2 regions of the Neobacillus sp. BP17 genome follow, and region 1 is predicted to be linked to the other one. Evidence: riboswitches for the same ligand, from Rfam matches in the RefSeq annotation. Region 1 holds a riboswitch; the other holds the start of a gene.
The links. Region 1 has a riboswitch for glycine ahead of AC4QJR_RS10025 (amino acid permease). Riboswitches for the same ligand answer to the same signal wherever they lie in the genome.
Positions count from the first base shown of each region.

Region 2: linked by a shared signal. The riboswitch ahead of gcvT (glycine cleavage system aminomethyltransferase GcvT) and the one ahead of AC4QJR_RS10025 (amino acid permease) in region 1 are both predicted to bind glycine.

Region 1 covers NZ_CM184198.1:2,078,169-2,089,640, forward strand. The annotation lists gene fbp (fructose-1,6-bisphosphatase) at 1-1,238, shown strand, start outside; gene ystJ (NADP-dependent malic enzyme) at 1,409-2,635, opposite strand; gene AC4QJR_RS09995 (RraA family protein) at 2,916-3,530, opposite strand; gene AC4QJR_RS10000 (ECF transporter S component) at 3,842-4,372, opposite strand; gene AC4QJR_RS10005 (MFS transporter) at 4,529-5,794, shown strand; gene AC4QJR_RS10010 (electron transfer flavoprotein subunit beta/FixA family protein) at 6,024-6,851, shown strand; gene AC4QJR_RS10015 (electron transfer flavoprotein subunit alpha/FixB family protein) at 6,852-7,886, shown strand; gene AC4QJR_RS10020 (GNAT family N-acetyltransferase) at 8,086-9,264, shown strand; glycine riboswitch at 9,441-9,542, shown strand; gene AC4QJR_RS10025 (amino acid permease) at 9,886-11,274, shown strand.
Region 2 covers NZ_CM184198.1:4,197,414-4,208,885, reverse strand. The annotation lists gene AC4QJR_RS20570 (MBL fold metallo-hydrolase) at 1-92, shown strand, start outside; gene AC4QJR_RS20565 (class I SAM-dependent methyltransferase) at 256-1,347, shown strand; gene AC4QJR_RS20560 (DUF2626 domain-containing protein) at 1,392-1,634, opposite strand; gene AC4QJR_RS20555 (helix-turn-helix transcriptional regulator) at 1,718-2,416, opposite strand; gene AC4QJR_RS20550 (YqzE family protein) at 2,634-2,819, opposite strand; gene comGG (competence type IV pilus minor pilin ComGG) at 2,869-3,255, opposite strand; gene comGF (competence type IV pilus minor pilin ComGF) at 3,252-3,728, opposite strand; gene AC4QJR_RS20535 (hypothetical protein) at 3,676-4,014, opposite strand; gene comGD (competence type IV pilus minor pilin ComGD) at 3,998-4,438, opposite strand; gene comGC (competence type IV pilus major pilin ComGC) at 4,445-4,756, opposite strand; gene comGB (competence type IV pilus assembly protein ComGB) at 4,778-5,815, opposite strand; gene comGA (competence type IV pilus ATPase ComGA) at 5,796-6,878, opposite strand; gene AC4QJR_RS20510 (YqhG family protein) at 7,036-7,827, opposite strand; gene AC4QJR_RS20505 (DEAD/DEAH box helicase) at 7,805-9,493, opposite strand; glycine riboswitch at 9,669-9,756, shown strand; gene gcvT (glycine cleavage system aminomethyltransferase GcvT) at 9,929-11,035, shown strand; gene gcvPA (aminomethyl-transferring glycine dehydrogenase subunit GcvPA) at 11,054-11,472, shown strand, end outside.

The sequences.
Region 1 (11,472 bases):
GTGCTTTTGCTGGTTCAATGGTTTGTCTCGCTAATATCATTCGTATCTGCGCAAGATACGACAATTTGGATATTATTGAAGATGTATACGGAATCAATCTTAGACCCCTGCTGAATCTTGCGGAGAAATACTATGAGGACAATCCAGCTTTCAGGCCTAAGATACATTCAGAAAAGAAACTATCTGATCATGAAAAATTACAAATAACGAAAATTCATCAAGCAATTGCGATGATTCAGTTTAAGCTCGAAATGCCTATTATAAAGAGACGCCCGAATTTTAATATGTCAAAAAGGCTTTTGCTGGAGAAAATTGATTATGACAAAAATGAAATAACGATTTATGGGAAAACCTACCCTCTAGAAAATACTTGCTTTGCGACCGTAAATCCAGAGCAGCCTGATCAATTATTAGAAGAAGAAAAGCAGGTTATGGAAAAATTATTATTTTCTATCCAGCATTCAGAAAAGCTGGCCAGACATATGAATTTTCTTATGAAGAAAGGTAGTCTGTATTTAAAATATAACGGGAACCTTTTAATACATGGATGTATTCCTTTAGATGAAGAAGGGAATATGGGGAAAATGGTGATTGAAAATAAAAACTATTCAGGTCGTGAATTACTGGATGTTTTTGAACATTATTTACGCCATTCTTTTGCACATCCTGAGGAGACAGATGATCTTGCGACAGATATGGTCTGGTATTTATGGACAGGAGAATATTCATCACTCTTTGGAAAAAAAGAAATGACAACTTTTGAGAGGTACTTTATTAAGGACAAGGCAACTCATAAAGAGGGAAAGAACCCATACTACCATTTACGCGAAAATGAAGATTTTTGCCGCAAAATCCTAACTGAATTTGATCTGAATCCTGACTCGGGTCGTATTATAAATGGACATACACCAGTGAAAGAAATTGAGGGAGAAAATCCAATTAAAGCAAATGGTAAGATGATTGTCATCGATGGCGGTTTCTCTAAAGCTTATCAATCAACAACAGGTATTGCAGGATATACATTACTCTATAATTCCTATGGTATGCAGCTCGTCGCACATAAGCATTTTAATTCAAAAGAAGACGTCCTGCTAAACGGTACTGATGTTTTATCAATAAAAAGATTGGTAGATAAAGAATTAAAGAGAAAAAAGGTAAGAGAAACGAATATTGGAGAGAAATTATTACAGGAAATTTCTATTTTGAATAATCTGAGAGAACTTCGCTATATGGATTGACAATAATTATGACATGGGGCAGGAACACTGTCCCAGTTTTTTTGCATATAAAAAATCAAGGTTTGATAAATGGGGAGAAAAAAATAAGGAGAGGGGACTATTCATTTGTGTCCACTCTCCTTATTATATTGTTTTTATATATTGCAATATAGAATTTAAGCTATGACAGGTTAGTCCCTTAATACCAATAAACGTTCTTCGATCTCGTTTAAATTAATAGTCCTTTGTGAAACTCCTGTTTCCATTGCAGCCTTAGCTACTGCAGCGGCAACATGTGCAGCTACTCTAGGATCAAATGGATCCGGAATAACATAATCCGGGGTAAGCTCTTCATCCTCAATTAACCCAGCAATCGCATAAACAGCTGCTAGTTTCATTTCTTCGTTGATTTCTTTTGCACTAACGTCTAAAGCACCGCGGAAAATGCCAGGGAATGCTAATACGTTATTGACTTGATTTGGAAAGTCCGAACGGCCTGTCCCGACAACAAATGCTCCAGCTTCCTTTGCTTCTTCCGGCATGATTTCCGGAATCGGATTTGCCATTGCAAATATAATAGAATCACGATTCATCGAATAAACCATTTCTTTTGTAACGGCACCAGCTGCTGATACTCCAACAAATACATCCGCCCCAACAAGAGCATCTGCCAGTGTACCTTGCTTTTGTTCTTTATTAGTGATGCGTGCCAGTTCCTCCTTAAAACGATTCATCCCATCTGGACGACCTTCATAAATGATTCCTTTTGTATCACATAAAATAACATCTTTTACACCCATATTAAGCAGCAGCTTAACGATCGCTACCCCTGCAGCACCTGCGCCGTTTGCAACAACACGAATATCTTCTAATTTTTTGTCAACGAGTTTCAACGCATTAATTAACCCTGCAGCGGTTACAATGGCTGTGCCATGCTGATCATCATGGAAAATTGGAATATTACAAATTTTTCTCAATCTGTCTTCGATTTCGAAGCATTGCGGTGCTGCAATATCTTCCAAATTCACACCACCAAAAGTCGGCTCTAATAATTTAACGACCTCGACAATCTTGTCTGGATCTGATGTATCTAAGCAAATTGGGAATGCATCAACATCTGCAAATGATTTGAATAATAAGGCTTTCCCCTCCATGACTGGCATAGCGGCTTTAGGTCCAATATTTCCAAGCCCTAATACAGCTGTGCCATTGGAGACAACAGCAACGAGGTTTCCTTTTATTGTATAGTCATACACTTTGTTTTCATCTTTATAAATTTCCATACACGGCTCAGCAACCCCAGGAGAATAAGCAAGGCTCAAATCCTTTGCATCACGCAAGGGGACCTTTGACATAACGCCAAGTTTTCCTTGCTTTTCCTTATGTATCCTTAATGCTTCTTCATGTAAAATTGACATAAATTTTTTTCTCTCCCATTTATTAATCATTATTTGTGTTGCGCCTTTATTAAAAAAATATAAGTACTATACGGATGATAATAATATAATTTTCAGAATAATAAAAATTGATAAAAATTATACTTATCTATAAGAAATTTTTATATGGAAAAAAAAGGATTTTATTGTAGAATGATCATCCTAGATTGCAGCCCATTAAAGTACTTTTCTCTTTTCTAATAAAATGAAAAAAAGAGAAGAGAAACGTCACTATCGCGTTTCCCTTCTTTTGGTTATCTATTTATTTCAACATACTATCTAAATAGCGGATTACTTCAACTGGTTTTCCGGAAACTTTCTCATCCCGTTCTTGATCTTTAACTAGCTTTTCTTTTGCTTTCCTTAATACTTTTTCCTCAATAGCTTTCGGAACGACTACAACCCCATCAGCATCCGCTACAATGATATCTCCCGGGCTTACTGAGGTTCCACCGCAAGAAATCGGCACGTTTACTTCTCCCCAACCACCCTTAGCACTTGATGCAACAGTCGTACCTTTGCAGAAGACTGGAAAATTAAGCTTTTTTACACCAAGGATGTCACGAATAACCCCATCGGTTACGATCCCTGCAATTCCTAATGTTTGTGCAAGTCCAAGGATAAAATCCCCTGCAATGGTACGATAGCTATCACCTTTGGCATCCACTACGAGAATATCTCCTGGCTTGGCTTCACGAATCGCACGTAACACGCATTGATTATCACCAACAGGCATTTTTACAGTATAGGCACGACCTGCTATCCTGTATTCCTCTTTTAATGGTTTAATTAATGGATCCATGTTATTTAATCCTTGCATTGTGTCAGAAATGCATGTGGTTGGAATCCCATGAAATGCTGAAACAAACTCGCTCATTGAGTTGCCCTCCTTTAATATTGTAATAGAAAGTTATTCTATACTACTAAAAACATTGGACTTTTAATAATAGTAAAAAATAATGGATGAATAAAACCAAAAGGAATCTGAAAAATGGTTGTAAAATTTCATGTCACCATTAATCCTATTCAATTAGATAGGTAATTATGAGAGAGTTTACATTTTTGAAGAAAGGGGAGGGGGACAAAGGTGTAAGATGAAATGGATTTACGTAAACCTATTAAAAAAAGAGAGGAAATATCCTCTCTCCGTGAATAAACTAAAAAATAGACTCTGCACTTTATATTTAGTTATCTGAAGGCTCTACTCTTTAAGCGTTCTGCTAAAGGTACTACAATGATACCTGCTATTACGACCTGCATGATGTTACCAGGGATGGAGCCGAATGGCTGTATCCAATTACTATAAAGGATCACTTCTGCAAAATAATAGCCAACAACCTTAATTATTAATGCGGTGGCAATTGCTAGAGTGTTAACAAACATTTTATTGCCAGGTACTTTTTCGGAAATAAGTCCGACTACAAAGCCCATAGCACCTACAATGATAAATGTGAATGGGGACCAAATAGCCCAGCCTGAGATTAGATCGAAGAACCCCATACCGAAAGCTCCAGCTATGGCTCCTGTTTTCTTGCCGTAAACCAGGGCAGCAATAAAAAGTGGAACGTTGCCCAGATGGATAAGCCCTCCGTTACCCATAATTGGGAGCTTAATGTTAATGAACATCGTAGCTAAAAGAGTTAGGGCAATGAATAATGCATTGATGACAATGACTTTTGTCTTAGATGTTGTTTTTGGTGGTGAGAATGTGGATTCCATATGTTAACCCCTTCTTTTTTTAAAAATAATATCATACAAATAATATTTAATAAATGGAATTTTGAAACATTTATTAGATTTTAAGGTAATTTTCCACATCTACCGATAAAGAAAATCCATATAAATAGGAGTAAAAGAAAATAGGAGTAGAAATCATTGGACAAACAAAATAGCAGATTTAGATGGATTGTATTTGCTTCTGTCATGTTTACTTATTTATTGATGGCGAGCCAACGAACTGCACCGGGGTTGATTACAGAACAAGTGATGAAGGATTTTAATGTAACTGCTACAACGATTGGTTTACTTACAAGTATACAATTTTTTGTATACACAGGATTGCAAATCCCAATGGGTATTTTGGCAGATCGGTTTGGACCCAATTTTTTCCTCGTGATAGGTGCCATACTTACTGGCATAGGTACAATCATGTATAGTCTTGGTACCCATGAAATTGTCCTTTTTTTGGCCAGAATACTGACGGGGACGGGGGATGCGACCATTTGGGTAAATATGGTGTTAATTTTGGGCCAATGGTTTAAAGTAAAGGAATTTGTTCGATTAATTGGTTTGGCGGGAATGACGGGAAGTCTAGGTTTCCTTTTTGCAACAGTCCCGTTCTCCATATTAATTAACTTACTTGGTTGGAGGGGGGCATTTTTTTCAGCAGGACTCCTTTTATGTCTGTGTGGAATCCTTCTTTATTTTGTTCTTATAAAAAAAGCAAAACAAATCTTTCTTACCAAATCGGCCGCTGTTAAAGAAGTGATACCACGTGAAAAAACGTTTACGATACTACGAAGAATATTCTCGAATCGACAAGCGTGGGCTTTATTTTTTTGTCACTTTGGGATTGTAGGTGCATATGTGGGATTTATCGGTTCGTGGGCAGTGCCTTATGGGATGGATGTCTATGGAATGACTCGTTCAGATGCAAGTCAACTTATTATGATTGGACTGATTGGAGCACTTATTGGTGCTCCTCTAACTAGTTGGATTTCGAGTCGATTAGACACAATTAAACGACCTTATGTTATTGTTCATACTATGATTTTATTGAGTTGGTCCTTCTTTCTTTTATTTAAGGGGAATCCACCCTTTTCCATGCTCGTTCTGCTTTTCTTTATCATTGGCTTTGGTTACGGGGCAAGTGCCTTAACTTTTGCTGTCGTTCGCCAATCTTTTCCGATGATAGAATCCGGCATTGTATCGGGGTTTGCGAATACAGGCGGATTTCTAAGTGCGGTATTGCTGCCAAGCATTTTTGGATATATTTTGGATCATTTTCTGACAGCTTCAGGTAGTGTGGGTAATGGATACTACTACGGTTTCATTACTCCAGTTATCTTCTCTATGATTGGTGTGATAGGCGTGATTTGTATTAAGGAAAAGCGCCAGATGAAAAACATGACTCAAAATTAATAAGAGTCGTGTTTTTTTATTCTATATTTGGCTAACAAACAAGAGTTCAAAACTTCTGTCATTTGCAACATTTACATAGATATTGTTAGAAAGTTCGAATGTATGGACATCTCTTCTAATAAAGTAAATGTAACGGGAGTAAAAAGGCTTCTTAACCAGAGAACAGCCGGCTAGTTTTATATTATTTTAACTAATGTAACTAAGTGTTTTTAATAAAGGGGGGGGTTAAATGCTGCATATTGTAGCCTGTATCAAGCAAGTGCCTGACACCAAAATTATTAAGATGAATCCAAAAACAAACACGATGGACCGCAGGACAGCGCCCGCGATCTTGAATCCGTATGATGCTCATGCTGTTGAAGAGGCGGTTCGTCTAAAGAATAGGTATGGAGGAATCGTATCTGTTGTAACAATGGGGCCGCCTCCTGCGGTTACCGCTATTAAAAAGTGTATTGAGATAGGTGCCGATGAGGGATATTTAATCACGGACCGCCGGTTTGCAGGTGCGGATACATTGGCAACGAGCTATGCCGTAACAAAGGCGATTGAAAAAATTGCAAAAACGAAACCCGTTGATTTAATCATTTGCGGGAAAATGTCCATTGATGGAGATACCGGGCAAGTCGGACCTGGAATTGCTCGACGTCTCGATATTCCACCCCTTACGTCTGTGAATAAAGTAACGGAAGTCAATCAAGAGGAAGGATATGCTATTGTTCATCGCAAGTTTGAGGAAGGATATGAAGTCGTAAGGTCCACATTGCCATGTCTGTTTTCTGTTGAAAAAACAATTAATGAAGTACCCTATTCTCCGCTGCCAAACATGCTGAAAGCAGCCAGATATAATCCTCACATCTGGTCTGTCGATGACTTGGAAGAGGTAGATATTAAACAGCTTGGATTGAAGGGATCTCCAACGATTGTTTCCAAAGTATGGGCTCCGCAGAAACCGGCAGGGGGCACGTTCCTTGAAGGTAGCCCATCCGCACAAGTTGAGCAATTGCTCTCTGTCCTGCTAGAAAAGAAAGAGTTGTTTGAAACAAAGGAGGGAGTGTAATTGGATTTCAAAGATTACAAAGGTGTTTGGGTATTTATTGAACAAAAGGATGGTGTAGTTGCTTCCGTATCCCTAGAACTACTGGGTGCCGGTAGGAAGTTGGCAGACAAGCGGGGAGTGGAATTGGCCGGTATTCTAATCGGGGAAAATGTTAAACAATTAACAAAGACCGTTTTTGAATATGGAGCCGATACTGTGTATGTATATGATCAACCTATCTTTAAACATTATCGGACTGAAACTTTCATGAAGGCGCTGCTGGAGTGTGCTGACAAATATAAGCCAGAAATTATTCTCTATGGGGCCACCTCAACAGGAAAAGACCTGGCAAGTGCTGTTGCCACCGATCTTCCGACAGGTTTGACAGCGGATACAACGGAACTTGATGTGGAAGAGGAAACAGGTTTACTACTGGCGAGCAGACCGGCTTTTGGCGGAAATATAATGGCGACTATTTTATGTAAAAAATACCGGCCGCAAATGGCGACAGTACGCGCAAAAGTCATGAAGGCACTGGACCCGGAGCCGGGGAGAAGCGGCAAGATTGTTCAAGAAACTATACCCCTAAAGGAAGAAGATATTCGGACAAAGGTCTTGGAAATTGTAAAGGAAACAGTAAAGAAAGTACGAATCGACGAAGCGGACATTATTGTTGCAGGTGGGAAAGGATTAGGGAGCTTCGAAGGATTTCAGATCATCCACCAATTGGCTGAAACGCTTGGAGGAGCGGTTGGTGCCAGCAGAGATGTAGTAGAAGCGGGTTGGATCGACCATGCTCATCAAGTCGGGCAAACCGGTGTAACGGTCACGCCTAAAATATATTTTGCGATTGGAATCTCCGGAGCGATTCAACATATTGTGGGAATGAAAAACTCCGGGTTAATTATTGCCATAAATAAGGACAAAGAGGCTCCCATTTTTCAGAATTGCCATTATGGAATTGTTGGCGATGCCTTTGAAATCGTTCCTATTCTAATCGAGCAGTTTAAAAATGCTTTAACTAGAGAAAAGGTAAGCAATACCAGAGAGGTTTAAACTAATATTGTTAGGGCCGCCTCGTTTGCTATGTTGGGAAACCCAATAAGCAAACGAGGCTTTTTTAGAAGAAATTGATTTTTATATTTGAAGTAAAGATCATATCTGATTTCCAAATATTGTTGGAAAAATAAGCATATTGATTTATCATTAAAATCATAAATATACTAACGTCGAGGAATGAAAGGGATTGGGTTAAATGCAGGTAAAAGAAATTACCGAGAATGAATACTTAGAAGCAATGAAACTATCAATGTATGCTTTTCAATATAAGATTCCGGAAGTTGATATACCGGCTAGAAAAGAATCATTGAAAAATCATACTATTCTAGGAATATGGGATGAAGACGACAATCTGGCTGCGAAACTGCATATTATGCCACTCACCATTTTCATGAAGGATGCCGAATGGAAAATGGGTGGAATCGCTGGAGTTGCTTCATACCCAGAGTTTAGACGAAACGGTTATGTAAACGCACTCATTGTCGAATCTTTGAAACACATGCGAAATAGTAATATGATTGTATCGCTTTTACACCCATTTGATATCTCTTTTTATCGGAAATATGGATGGGAGGTTTTAAGTGAACAGAAGAAATTAACGTTTGAAAAAGCAAACCTTAAGTTCCTTGAAACGCAGACAGGTTTTATAAAGAGATATTCCAGAGAGTCCCATAATGAGGAGATTGAAATGATTTACCAGCAATTTTCCACGCAACATACCGGAATGTTAAAACGCGATACAAATTGGTGGAAAAAACACGTTTATAATGAGGATTCGCAGCTTGTTGTATATTACCATTCCTCGAACGAGGCAAGGGGCTATCTTCTGTACCAAGTGAAGGATAGAAAAATGGATGTGGAGGAGCTGGTTACTCTTGACCACGATGCGAGAAAAGGGCTATGGAATTTTATCTGCCAGCATGACTCCATGGTTGAAACAGTTACTATGACTCTTGCAACTCACGATCCATTTCCTTATTTTCTGCCGCAGCCAAAGGTGAAAAATGAGTTAGCTCCCTATTTTATGGCAAGGGTTGTCGACGCTGAAGCATGTTTACTGAAATTTCCGTTTCTACAAGAAAATGAGCCACTGTTCCTCCATCTTGAAGATACACATGCACCATGGAATAATGGGAGTTATCTGCTAGGAAAGGGAGAAATCAGGGTGTTTAAAGAAAAAACGGGAGGTCAATGTGTTCATCCTCCTAAAAAAGGGATTCAATTAAATATTAACTCCCTTTCAGCGATTCTATTCGGGTACAAGAGACCGATGGAACTTTTTGAAATGGGATATTTGAAAGGTTCCAAGACTGAGATAGATCTTTTCGAAAAAAAGATTCCAGCGATAAAATCGTCATTTTTTGATTTCTTTTAACTTAACGCCAATAAAAATATTCATTCAGGCCCTACTTTTTGTTAGGGCTATTTTTTGTTATTCAAAAAAAGAAAATTCAAAATTTTATTTATTATTGGATTGACAAAGGAATATGTTTATGAGAATATAGCATTGTGAATACGCTTTCAATTTTTAGATAATTTAATATTTTACGATTGATTGTATTGGGAGAGAGTGACGAATGTCGCCGCCGACGGAGCAAGTTCCATAAAATCCTTGGAATTAATCTCTCAGGTAAAAAGAACCACTACATGACGTAGCTCTGGAGAGTGCATATTTCTATATATGCCACCAAAGGGGATTCGCTTTTATGCGGAACAAACTTTCAGGTAAAAGGACAGAGAAGGTGAAACATTGCCTTCTTCTGTCCTTTTTTTGTTGCAAAAATTAACGAAATTCTACTTAATCACTACTAAACCCTACATTAGCAATAGCCATATAAAAAGTGAAGATCATCAAAAACACTTCTTAAATGGCTTTTTTATAACTTTTTTCTACTGATTAAGGAATTAACTCATTTTTAAAATAAGGAGGAGAAAGAATTTTAATGGGATGGGACTGACCTTTTTCAAAATAAAAAAGTAGAGGGTGGGAATTCATATGCAGGAACAGAAATTGGATAGAGGCCTAAAAAATAGGCACGTACAACTAATCGCTATTGGTGGAGCAATCGGAACAGGATTATTTCTAGGTGCCGGAAAATCTATACATTTAGCTGGTCCATCAATATTATTTGCTTACTTAATTACAGGTGTCATTTGCTTTTTGATCATGCGGGCACTTGGGGAACTGCTCTTAACCAATTTGAACTATCATTCTTTTGTTGACTTTGTAAGAGACTATTTAGGTAATATGGCAGCTTTTATCACGGGATGGACCTACTGGTTTTGCTGGATATCTATTGCAATGGCAGACTTAACAGCAGTTGGTCTTTATACTCAATATTGGTTTCCCTCTGTACCACAGTGGATGCCAGGATTAATTGCGCTTGTCATCTTGCTAGGTATGAACCTCGCTACTGTCAAGCTTTTCGGCGAAATGGAATTCTGGTTCGCATTAATTAAAGTTATCGCGATACTGGCACTCATTGTAATCGGTGTGTTCATGATTATTAAAGGCTTTTCCACCAATGCAGGAGCATCCAGTTTCACGAACTTATGGAGCCATGACGGCTGGTTTCCAAATGGCATAAATGGGTTTATTCTTTCATTCCAGATGGTTGTGTTTGCGTTTGTTGGCATTGAACTGGTAGGACTTACAGCAGGTGAAACAGAAAACCCAGAAAAAGTAATTCCAAAGGCCATCAATAATATTCCTATTCGAGTTTTGATTTTCTACGTTGGAGCCCTTATTGTCATCATGAGTATTTATCCATGGAACGCGATAAATCCTGCGAAAAGCCCATTTGTTCAAGTCTTCGTGGCGGTTGGAATCGCTGCAGCTGCTGGTATTGTCAATTTTGTCGTTCTAACTTCCGCGGCTTCGGCCTGTAACAGTGCCATCTTCAGTACAAGCCGTATGGTATACTCACTTGCCAGAGATAAAAATGCACCTGTACCATTTACAAAACTTACTTCCCGTAAAGTACCTTCAAATGCATTGCTCTTTTCAACTGTGGTCATTTTAATTGCCGTTGTGTTGAACTATGTTATGCCAGAAGGAGTATTTACCCTAATAACAAGTATTTCTACCGTATGTTTCATCTTTATTTGGGGGATTACAATTATCAGCCATTTGAAATACCGAAAAACAAGACCAGATCTAGCAAAAATAAACAAATTTAAATTGCCGCTTTATCCATTTTCTAATTACTTGATCCTAGCTTTTCTAGCATTTGTTCTGGTTGTGCTTGCACTTGCAGAAGATACTCGCGTTGCCTTGTTTGTAACTCCAGTTTGGTTTATTTTACTAATTGCCATCTATAAGATGCGGAATATGAAGGCAAACTATGCAGATCAAGTCAATCAGGAAAAGATAGCAGAAAATTAATAGGTAACTCAAAAATGTCTTATGATCCATTTTTGATACCGTTTTCAAAAAAAGCTTGACTTGGCTTCCAGTAACAATTATTCTGAAAATAATAAAAAAATAGAGCGGATGACGGTTGTGGGAGAGTGCAATTTTTACACGCCACCGAAGGAGCAAGTTCCAAAAAAAACCCTTGGAATTAATCTCTCAGGTAGATGG
Region 2 (11,472 bases), 2.1 Mb from region 1:
TACCTGAGGATACGTATGTATTATCTGGTCATGGACCTGTGACAACCATTGGTGCAGAAATGGATAGTAATCCATTTTTGAATGGATTTTAGCAATTAGGGGAGACGATATAGAAAAACCCTTCTCCGAAATGAGAAGGGTTTTTCTGGGGGATATTCTATTCTAATATGGGAGGGGATAAAGTTTAAGCTACTATCCTTACAATATTATAAAGTTTTCACTGTGTCAATAGTGTTTATTTGAAAAGGAGTATATATGGACACATTTTTTAGAACATTAATTTCAACTTCTCCCAATGAGTTAATTTCCTATGAAAAATACATTGGCTCAGCATTGTATCATCCTGAATTTGGCTATTATATGAAGGATAAACAAAAAATTGGGCGGCAAGGTGATTTCATAACAACAAGTAATATTTCTGATATATATGGAAGAATGATGGCGACTTGGTTTTCTCACATATGTACCAATTCACAACTTGACCCTGTATTTTGTGAAATAGGTGCTGGAAATGGACGATTTGCCAAAGCGTTTTTACAGGAATGGAAAGAAAGGATTCAAACGCCTTTAACATATATTATTGTTGAAAGCAGCCCTTTTCATCGAAAACTGCAACGGGAATTGTTAATGGATGATTTTCCCATTGTCCAAGTGGAGAACATCAACGAAGTTATCGCATTTGAAGGAATGATTTTTTCAAACGAACTCTTTGATGCATTACCAGTTCATGTCATTGAAAAAGAAAATCAGGAACTGCATGAAGTTATGATAGGGATTCGAAATAATGAACTGTATGAACAAAAGGTACCTTTAACCAATACTGATATCAAATTGTTTTTAAAGGAAAGCCAGATTGAATTAAAGGAAAAGCAGCGGTTGGAGGTCCCGTTAGCCATGGTGGAGATGATAAAGGGAATCTCCCGTGCATTGATAAAAGGGATTGTAGTAACAGCTGATTATGGTTATACAAATGAAGAGTGGATGGACCCTAGAAGGGTAAAGGGGAGTTTGAGAGGTTATTATCAGCATCAGATGATTGATGATATCTTGCAAAACCCTGGTGAAATGGACATTACCACTCATATCCATTTTGATTACCTAATTCAAAAAGGGGAACAGGAAAACTTAGAACTTGTTTCAAAGCTAAGACAGGATGAGTTTTTATTACAGGCAGGTATTCTGAAAGAATTAGCAAACCATTACAATCCCAATCCCTTTTCAGAGGTAAGCAAACGGAATCGAGCGATTCGCAGTTTGATTATGCCTTCAGGAATTAGTTCCTATTTTCATGTGGTTATCCAGCAAAAAGAGCTAAAATTAAAATGGAGAGATTTCTTCAGCGAATAAAGAAAAAACGCCGGAATTTTCCGGCGTTTTTTTCTAATGGTTACTTAATGTCCTGCACCAGGCACCATCATGAACGTTGTCCAATAAGTGAAGCCTGCGAAGAAAACTGTTAAATAAGCTCCGAATACCCACAAATACATGCGCTCGGATAGTTTTAGATAGCTAAGCAGAACGAAAAAACCTGTTTGGGCTAAGAATAACATTGCCGTCTTATCCATATCACCAAGATAAAACATTACTGTAAAAATGCCCGTCCAGAAACCACAAACTCTGAACATGCGATCCATATGTATCCCTCCTTTTACCCTTCGATCCCATCATTACAATATTATAAAGTAAAAGGAGGTACAATGTAAATAATGGTTTCGATTTAGTTTGTTACAAGCGCTTGATAAGAACAAGTTTCACAACCAGAAATAATATTATCTTTTTCAATTAACTCAACTGATTCAAAAAGTGCTCCAAACATTCCTTTTAAGAATTCATGGTGCATACTGCAAACTGTTTCCGAATGATCTTCTGCCACTTCTTTGAAAGGGCAATTGAAAATTTGGAAATAGATTTTTGTTTTATCGCCATTTGCTTCAAATTCAGGATAAAAACCAGCAAGCGTTGCCGCACTTTTTAATATTGTTAGCTTTTGGTCAAATTCTAATTCCTCTCCAAACGCCCTTTTTGCCTTTTCTTGTTCAATCAGCTCTGCACCGAAACGCTTTCCAGTATGGAAAAGTGCTTTTTTACCAATCTCTCCAAGTGAAATCATGGTTTGGAATGCGACTTTAGATAAGAGCATGTAGTCACGAAATGGGAAATGCAACTGTATTACATCATCTGAGAGACGATACAATCTACTCGGTCTGCCGCCTTTACCAGTTTTCTTAGTTTCAGACACTAACATGTTCACATCTTCAAGTTTTGATAAATGTAATCGTGCAACATTTGGGTGAATATTAAAGTTTTCTGCCACTTCTTGTACTGTTACTTCTTGATGACGTTTGGTAATGTATTGATAAATATAGTACCGCGTTGGATCTGATAAAACGTTTGTTATCTTTAATGTTTGTTCCATCATTGTTCACCTCGGACCCCCATAATTTATTCCATTATAATACAGCCCTTCTAACATGGGAATGAGGTTAACAATGTTAACACAGTATGTTTAGAAAATGTTCACAATTTGCGACTTTATATTGTAACAATGTGTTAAAAGAAAGCAATTTTAGGTTATAAAATCATTTGTCAACAGTAAAATTATCATTTTTTGAAAAATAAGGCATTTAGAGAAGCTACATTCTTCGCCTTTTTTTAACTTCAAAATAGAGGATGTAAGGAAGTATACCGAACCAACGATACCAGAAAGAAGCTTTTGTTTCTTTTCGTTCGGTACGAAGACGCTTCCTTTCATCCTTTGGTTGATCTGCATATTTTACAATCGTTTGAGTCATGAATTTTACATAATCATTGGTTTTCATGGACATACACCTGCCTTTAAATTTCATGAACAAGTATGCCCATATTTAGTTATTTCAATTCAAGCCATTTGGATAATCGTTTGGTCCGCGTATCAAAATATCCCCTTCCGTTAACTGTTATACCATCAGTATTGAGGTGCAATGTAAAATTGACCTTTTGAATATACCCTATGGGTGTTTCAGTTTGGTAATCTATGTTTCCCTTTACATACGGCAGCGTCCCTTTGGCAGGCAGTATGCCAGTCTTTTGATAAATCGATTCAATCTTTTTTACTGATGAGAGGAAATAATACTCCTCGAGCATGATGGTATTCGTTTCGTGAGCAATTTTTCTTTCAGATAAAAATACTTCAATTCGGCTCGAAAGAAATAATAAAAAAATGATTAGAAGGCACAAGGTTAGTGGGTAAGTGAAGCCACTCTCATTATTTTTCATGGGACATTCAGCCAATTTCCCATGGAGAAAGCAGTAACTGAATTTTTTCTTCCCCTTAGGTCAGTTACATCGATTTTGACGGCATTATTTAAGAGCGTGAACGAATGCTGTGAAACATTTTGGAGGAGTATTTCATGACCAGTTGAATTGACACGGCGCCTAAGGTTCGTTCCGTATTTTTCATACTGAATGGTTTCCGCATCTTTTGTTAGAATTAAGCGATTCGAGATCACCTCTGCACGACTGGAAAGCCGAATCTCCTTTTTAATTTGGCTCGAAAAAACATCCCACTCCATTGCTTGTAAAGAAGCCTCCGTATCCTTATGATTAAGAATTATTTGGAATAATGGTGTCATAAAAAAAATAATTGTTGTGAAAATAGAAAAAGAAATAAGCACTTCAATGAGTGTAAAGGCATCGTCATTCAAGCAGCCCGCAAACTTCAACTTCAGGAAGGAACGAATTTTTTTCAACTCTCACACACACCTCCTTTTGTCCAGCCATCTCACTGTCCTTCCATATGATTTGAAATTCAATTCCATTTTGAATAGAAGTGGAATTTGATGTTCCCTGATTACTGACTAAATTCGCTTGTAATTCTTCGTACATCAACTGTCTAGACATATTTTCTAATTCCAATTGCCGGGATTGTTCTCTTAGTTCGGTCAATAATGGCAGTAAAAACGAACTAATTATAAACAATGCTGATAAGGACAGTAGAAGCTCAAGCAGAAAATAGCCTTTAGAACTCCTTAACATAAAACCGTCCCTTTCCGATTAACAGGGTCATTTGATAGGTTTTATTTTTGGTTTGGATGAGAAAGGTACCAAACTGGTTCACATTTCCATCGTTTAGGAATTTGAAATATAAGGGTATGGAAGCTTCAGCAAGATAAATATTTCTTGAATAATTTCGTACGAGGATTGGCGGCATGTCGGTCCTCAAAAACATGTAATACTTAAACTGCGTTGGAAGAATAACAACGGATACTTCATGTTGATGAGAGATAGCATATTGTTGTGAATAATATAGGTCTGCTTTTAATTGGGTTAAAAAGGCCTCATCCTCCAGGACTGAGTGCTGCGGTTTTAAGGAGAAAACTGTAATTGAGGAGATAATCATGAAGATGGAGAGAACTAACAGGGACTCAATTAAAGTGAAGCCGTTTTGATCGTTTTTCATTGGGGATTAGTTACTTTCAGTTGAAGTTACATTGCCATCAACGTCTATTGCAACTGTATTCCCATTCGGACAACCTTTTGAGTCTTCCTTTAAATATCCTTCTGATTTTAGTTCCGCAATTGTGGGGATTTTGTTTTTGTCCATTTCATATGCTTGAACTTGAGCCTGGACCATTTTCACGTAGGCCTCACATCCTTTATTGTTGATATTTGAATTATGTTTAGCAACGTTAGGAATTGTAATAATTAACAGTACTGAGATTACTAGCATAACAATCATCATTTCTATTAATGTAAAACCTTTTTCATTTTTTATCATTCTAACTAACCTCCAATTTTTTTAAATACCATCAAGCAGGTGAAACATGGGTAAAAGAATAGCTAAATACATTGACACGACAAGAAATCCAATAATGATGTAAAGAATAGGTTGAATAGTTGCTAAGCGTTTTTGAATCATTTCTTCCATGTTTGTGATACAGTGCTTGCTGAAAAATAGCAGTTCCTGCTCCAACTTTCCATTCTCTTGTCCATGTTTTACAATCATCGGAAATTCTTTTTCGAAGTATGACATCGTTGCCAAAATTGACTCTAATCTTTCTCCGGTAATTAGCTTACATTTAATTGCAGCAGCTAAGTGACTGTAAAAAGGATGTCTGAGATTCTGTTCAAAAAGTAGTAGTGCTTCAGAAACCGATAATCCACCGGAAAGTAAGAAGCTTAGTTGAATGGAAAAGTAGTGAGTGAATAGTAATTTGAGGATCCTGCCAACAATTGGGATGCGAACTAGATGTGCCCTTTGTTTTAGGACGGTGAGCTTTCGAAATATCAGCAAATAATACATTGCTCCCAATGATAGAGTAAAAAGCAAGATGCCGATCACGATTGGAAAATAACGATCGAAAGCGTAAACGACATTCATAAAAAAATTTGCTTCTAGACCAAGGGACGAAAAAAGACTTGTGAACCTTGGGAGTAATGTATTTTCGACGAAAATAAATAGAAATCCTGTAATGACAATGAGCAAAGCAGGATACTGAAGCAGTTTTAGAAGCTTGTGTAAATCTTTATCTTTAAGTAATGCAAGTTCACTTCCCTCCAGCAGAGCATCCGCAAAGCAGCCATGTTGTTCGGCAAAATAGACATAACCGACTAAATCTTTTTGGAAGCCAAGATTATTTAGTGCAACATGAAATGGTAGACCTTTTTTCAATTCTTCTAAACAATCATTAAGTTCCTCCTTTCGTTTTGAGGGTAATTGTAATGCTATGGATTCAATTGCAAGTGCAATTGGATATCCCCTTGCCAAAAGTTCACCAGTTCTTCTTAAGAAATTTGCTTGTTCATTCACTGTCCATTTATGACGATTCATCATCATACACCAATCGCTCGTATTCAGATTCTTGAATATAACCAAGGGCAATACCTTTGTTTATTACATCTTTTAAGGTGCGGTAACGCGTATTTATTTTATCACCTTGGGCTGCCTTCATTACCCCGTGTAAATTTCTTCCTGATAATAGTTCAAACACACTTGCGCGTTTCCATCTGTTATAGGAATAGCAAATAGGTGTGCAATCCCCCTCGCAAAAAGGGCACGAGAGTTCCACCAATCTTTGTGCAGTAATGGCAATCAGTGTCTGTTCAACTTCTAACCAATTCACACCAAACTCTCGCAGGCGATAAACTGCCCCCTTTGCGTCGCGAGTATGCATTGTGGAGAGGACAAGATGGCCTGTTAAGGCAGCTCTTACTGCGATTTTTGCCGTCTCAGCATCGCGAATTTCACCGACCATAATAATGTCTGGGTCATGACGCAGAATTGCCTTTAGACCAGTCGCATATGTTACGCCTGCTTTTTCATTGACCTGTATTTGCAGGACGGAGTCATAGTTTTTTTCGATGGGATCCTCGAGCGTGATGACATTGCGGTGAAATAGGTGGGCTGTTTCATTTAAAAGGGAATAAAGTGTAGTTGTTTTGCCGCTGCCAGTTGGCCCGGTGAAAATGATAAGTCCATGAGCATGTTTGAGAAGGGCAAGTAGTTTTCGTGTCATTGACGGGAATAGTGAGAGTTGGTGAAAAGGGATTTGTTCTTGCTGTGGGAGCAGCCGGATGACAAGGCTCTCTCTGTTATTAGAAGGAAGCGTGGATAGTCTTAAACCCATTAATTGTCCGCCAACTTCACAAAAAAATGCTCCGCTTTGTGGCCGTCTTCTTTCACCGATATCCATATTGGCTGTGAATTTAAAATGTGAAATTAATCTGTCGCATTCGTCTTTAGGAAGGGATAGTCGGGGAATGAGTTTGTTGGTTAATCGTAGTTGAATGAGTGTGTCATTCTTCCTTGGAATAATGTGAATATCTGTTGCCTGATTCCTTGCCGCATCGGCAATAATTCGATTTGCTAAGATTTCTATCGCGCTAACAATAGGTACCACCGCCTTTAATATTTTTCATTTGATAATATTCGACAGCGTTCCTGCTTATCCTTCTTTATTTTCAAAAAATATTTTTATTTTTTCAGCAAAATATTTTAAGGGTGTCAGGCACCATGTGAAATTTTCACATGGTGCCTGACACCCTCATTTTGTGCCTTTATATGGCTTTGTCGGTTAGATAGAAGAGGCCTCCGTTGATGAAGGATATGGATATTTTTGGTTCGTATTGCTCTTTTAGGGCTAGTTTTTCCGTTTCGAAGTTTTCATTTTCTTCTTCGACATCTTCATAAAAATGGTTTAAGAGTCGTAAATCCTGCTCCCAGCGTTTTCTTGCGTCTTCAGCCCAGGAGTGGTCATCTTTCTCAATCACGGAAGTTAGATACGCTTCTATCCTTGACATCCCACTCTGCGGCCTCACTAATGGTGATAAGGTAAAGGAATAATCCGGAATTTTTGGTGTTAACGGTATTTGCAGAAGCCTGTCATGGAAATCTTCGACCATTGTTCCGTTTATGAGTTGTAAACCGATGGACTTAAAAATATCACGCTTACGATCACATTGATATGAGATTTTAACATTCATACATAGCCATGGCAGCAAGGGGGTCTGCCTGTTCTGATGGCAATGATTTTCGTAAAGCCGCATATAGCTGGCTAGTTTCTTAGTTGAAGCAAAAATTTGATGTAGACGAGGAGAACCAAAATGAATGATTTCCCCTTTTATATTTTCAGGAGCTGCATCTTGATTCGTGATAAAGGTTAGCCTCATCGGATTTGGAATCCCGCCTGTTTTTTCTAAATAATGCCAGTAAAAAGGGCGGTTCATTAATTCCTTGTCAAGTTCCACTGTTAACTGAACCATTAAATATCCAGGGCCATTCTCTACAATTTCACAATCATTAGCCTGAAAATAGGTCAATAGAAAGTTATGAATTTCCTGCTGCTGCATGGGAATCTCCTTTCTTCATCGATTCTGCAAATTCAATCATTGATGATAAGTTTTCCATTTTTATGCGCATTTCCCCTTCAGTAGAGGATTGTCCGAATATATCTATTAAGTGGTCTTCAATATTGCCAAATTCCAACTTTGTTAAAATATCGTCCAGTTCGCCGATTACTTTTTCGAATAAATGGATTTTTTCATAAAGAAGCTTTAAGATATGCTCCTCGACCGTGTTTTTTATTGCAAAGTTATAAATCATGACATCTTTTTCCTGCCCAAGACGATGAATACGACCAATCCGCTGTTCTAGCCGCATTGGATTCCATGGCAAATCGAAATTAATTATATGGTTGCAAAATTGAAGATTAATTCCTTCGCCGCCCGCTTCTGTCGCAATTAGAACTTGTGCATGCTTTTGAAATAATTCTCTCATCCAGTCCTTTTTCCCGCGCTTAAACCCGCCGCGAAAAGGGACAGATGTTATTCCATGCTGTTTTAAATACCATTGTAAGTACATTTGAGTGGCTCGATATTCTGTGAAAATAATCACTTTATCATTTACCTTTTGAATTAACTCTAATGCTTTTTCCGCTTTGGAATTTTTCTGAACAGCTTCGACCTTTTTCATTAAATATTGAATTTGTTCTTCGAAAGCTGGAGTTGGATTTTCCTTTTTTTGCAGCATATTCTTTAATGTATAAAAAACGGCCTCTCTGCTGCTGCATGCCTCACGCTGCAACGTCATGACTGAGAATGAACTAGTTTGTACCCAATTCCCTTCACTTTTTAAGTTTGTAATTGACTCGTAAAGATCTTTCTCCTCAGGGGTACATTCAATTGGAATCGTCTCAACATGCCGTTTTGTCCATTCGATTCCTGTATCTGCCCGCCTATTCCGAATCATGACCTTGTTTACTAATTCTTTTAAATGTTCATCATCATTTAAGGATCGTGCATCACGCTTGTATTTTTCATAGAATGCCGTTTCGCTCCCTAAATGTCCTGGTTTTAATAACGAAACCAGATTGAAAATTTCCTCGACTCGGTTCTGAATCGGTGTTGCCGTCAACAATAAACAAAATTTCTTTTTCAGATTTTGAACAAATTCGTAGTTTTTTGTTTTGTTATTTTTTAGTTTATGTGCTTCATCAATGATGATGAGATCATAGTCTTGTTGGTAGATAATGTCGCGATGTGGATTACGTTTTGCTGTATCAATCGAGGATACGACGACATCGCACTGTTCCCACACATAGCTTTTTCTTTGTGATATAGCAGGAATGAAAAATTTGCTATTTAGCTCGGTCGACCACTGTGTAACTAAAGAAGCAGGGACAAGGATTAATACCTTTTTCACCAATCCGCGTATCATATATTCTTTTAGAATTAATCCAGCTTCAATTGTTTTTCCGAGCCCAACTTCATCAGCAAGGATAGCTTTTCCGTTCATATTTTCAATTACTTGTTTCGCTGTTTCGAGCTGGTGTGGAAGCGGGGTTAAATTAGATAAATGACTTGGTGCCAATAAACCGTTGAAATCAGGAACAACGAGATGTTTTTCTACTCCAATTGCTAGTTTAAAAAGCTCCCAATTCCCCCATGGACCATCGTTATCGATTCTATGTAAAAAATCATCCTTCCAAGAGGAATCAAATTCAATTTCGATCGACATGGTGTCAACTCCTTTTTTACAATTTCCAGCTTTATTCTTTCAAATAAAATTATTGCCCAATGTATTATTTTAATGGTAGGATGATTATAGTCTTGAATGTTTTAAATATTTTAATAAAGTAATTTATTTTATAAGTATAATTAGTATGACCAATTTGGATAATATTATAATGCGAATGATAACAAGGGGAGAGACTACCTTTGTAGCGCCGAAGGAGCAAGCAGAAATGTGAATCTCTCAGGCAAAAGAACTCTTGTTTGACGCAGCTCTGGAGAGTGCTGATTAGACATTTACAGCCACCAAAGGGGAAAGCCTTTAAAGGTAAACTTTCAGGTGCAAGGACAGAGACCTTCCTAATTTTACATGGGAGGTTTCTGTCCTTTTTTATGGTTATCCTAAGAATAGTATGTGCCAAAGATTGAAGGGGGATTAAGAATGTCTGAATTAAAACGAACTCCGCTTTTTGATGTGTATAAGGAATGGGGAGGAAAAACCATTGATTTCGGTGGTTGGGAGCTGCCAGTTCAATTTTCCAGCATTAAAGAAGAGCATGAAGCTGTTCGCACACGTGCAGGATTATTTGATGTTTCCCATATGGGTGAAGTGGAAGTAAAAGGCAAGAATAGCTTGGATTTTTTACAAAAAATGATGACAAATGACATTTCAAAAATTAAAAATGGCGGTGCCCAGTACACGGCCATGTGTTATGAAAATGGCGGTACTGTCGATGACCTTCTTGTATATAAAATTGAGGACAATCATTACCTGTTAGTTGTTAATGCATCAAATATTGAAAAAGATTATAAGTGGCTTGAAGACCATGTAACTGGAGATGTTACTTTAGAAAACTTATCAGAAAAAACAGCGCAGCTTGCCCTTCAAGGACCACTTGCAGAAAAAGTACTGCAAAAGCTCGCTGGGAATACGGATTTGAGTGGGATTGGTTTTTTCAAATTCCAGCAAGAAGTAATACTTAATGGGAAAAAATCCTTAGTATCAAGAACAGGATATACCGGTGAAGATGGTTTTGAAGTATATTGTGATGCAGAGGATGCAGTTGATCTTTGGAAAGATATTTTAGCAGCAGGTAAGGAAGACGGAGTAATTCCTGTTGGATTAGGTGCCCGCGATACACTGCGTTTTGAAGCAGTATTAGCACTTTATGGCCAAGAACTTTCTGCAGAAATTTCACCACTAGAAGCAGGGATTGGCTTTGCCGTGAAATTATCCAAGGAAGTTGATTTTATTGGGAAAGAAGCATTAATCCAACAAAAGGAAAAGGGCTTACCAAGAAAATTGGTAGGAATTGAAATGATTGATCGTGGGATTCCACGTCATGGATACCCAGTATATAGTGGGGATCAGTTAATTGGTGAGGTTACAACAGGCACTCAATCACCAACTTTAAAGAAAAATATTGGTCTTGCTCTAATTAATTCGGAATTTACAGGGCTTGAATCCGTTGTTGAAGTGGAGATTCGCGGTAAACGCTTAAAGGCTACTGTCGTTCCAACACCTTTTTATAAAAGAGAAAAGAAATAACAGAAGGGAGTTAGTTTTATGAAACATCGCTATTTACCTATGACTGAACAAGATAAGAATGCTATGCTCGAGGCAATTGGTGTTTCCTCTATTGATGAACTGTTTAGCGATATCCCTGAAAAAGTAAAATTTAAGGGTGAATACAATATCAAAGCAGCTAAGTCTGAAACAGCCTTAATGAAAGAACTGTTTAATATGGCTAGCAGGAACGCTGACCTAAAAAGAAATGTTTCTTTTATTGGTGCAGGTGTATATGACCATTACATGCCTGTTATTGTCGACCATGTTATTTCTAGATCAGAATTTTATACAGCTTATACACCATATCAACCAGAAATATCTCAAGGTGAACTTCAAGCAATCTTTGAATTTCAAACGATGATTTGTGAATTAACTGGCATGGATGTGGCCAATTCCTCTATGTATGATGGCGGAAC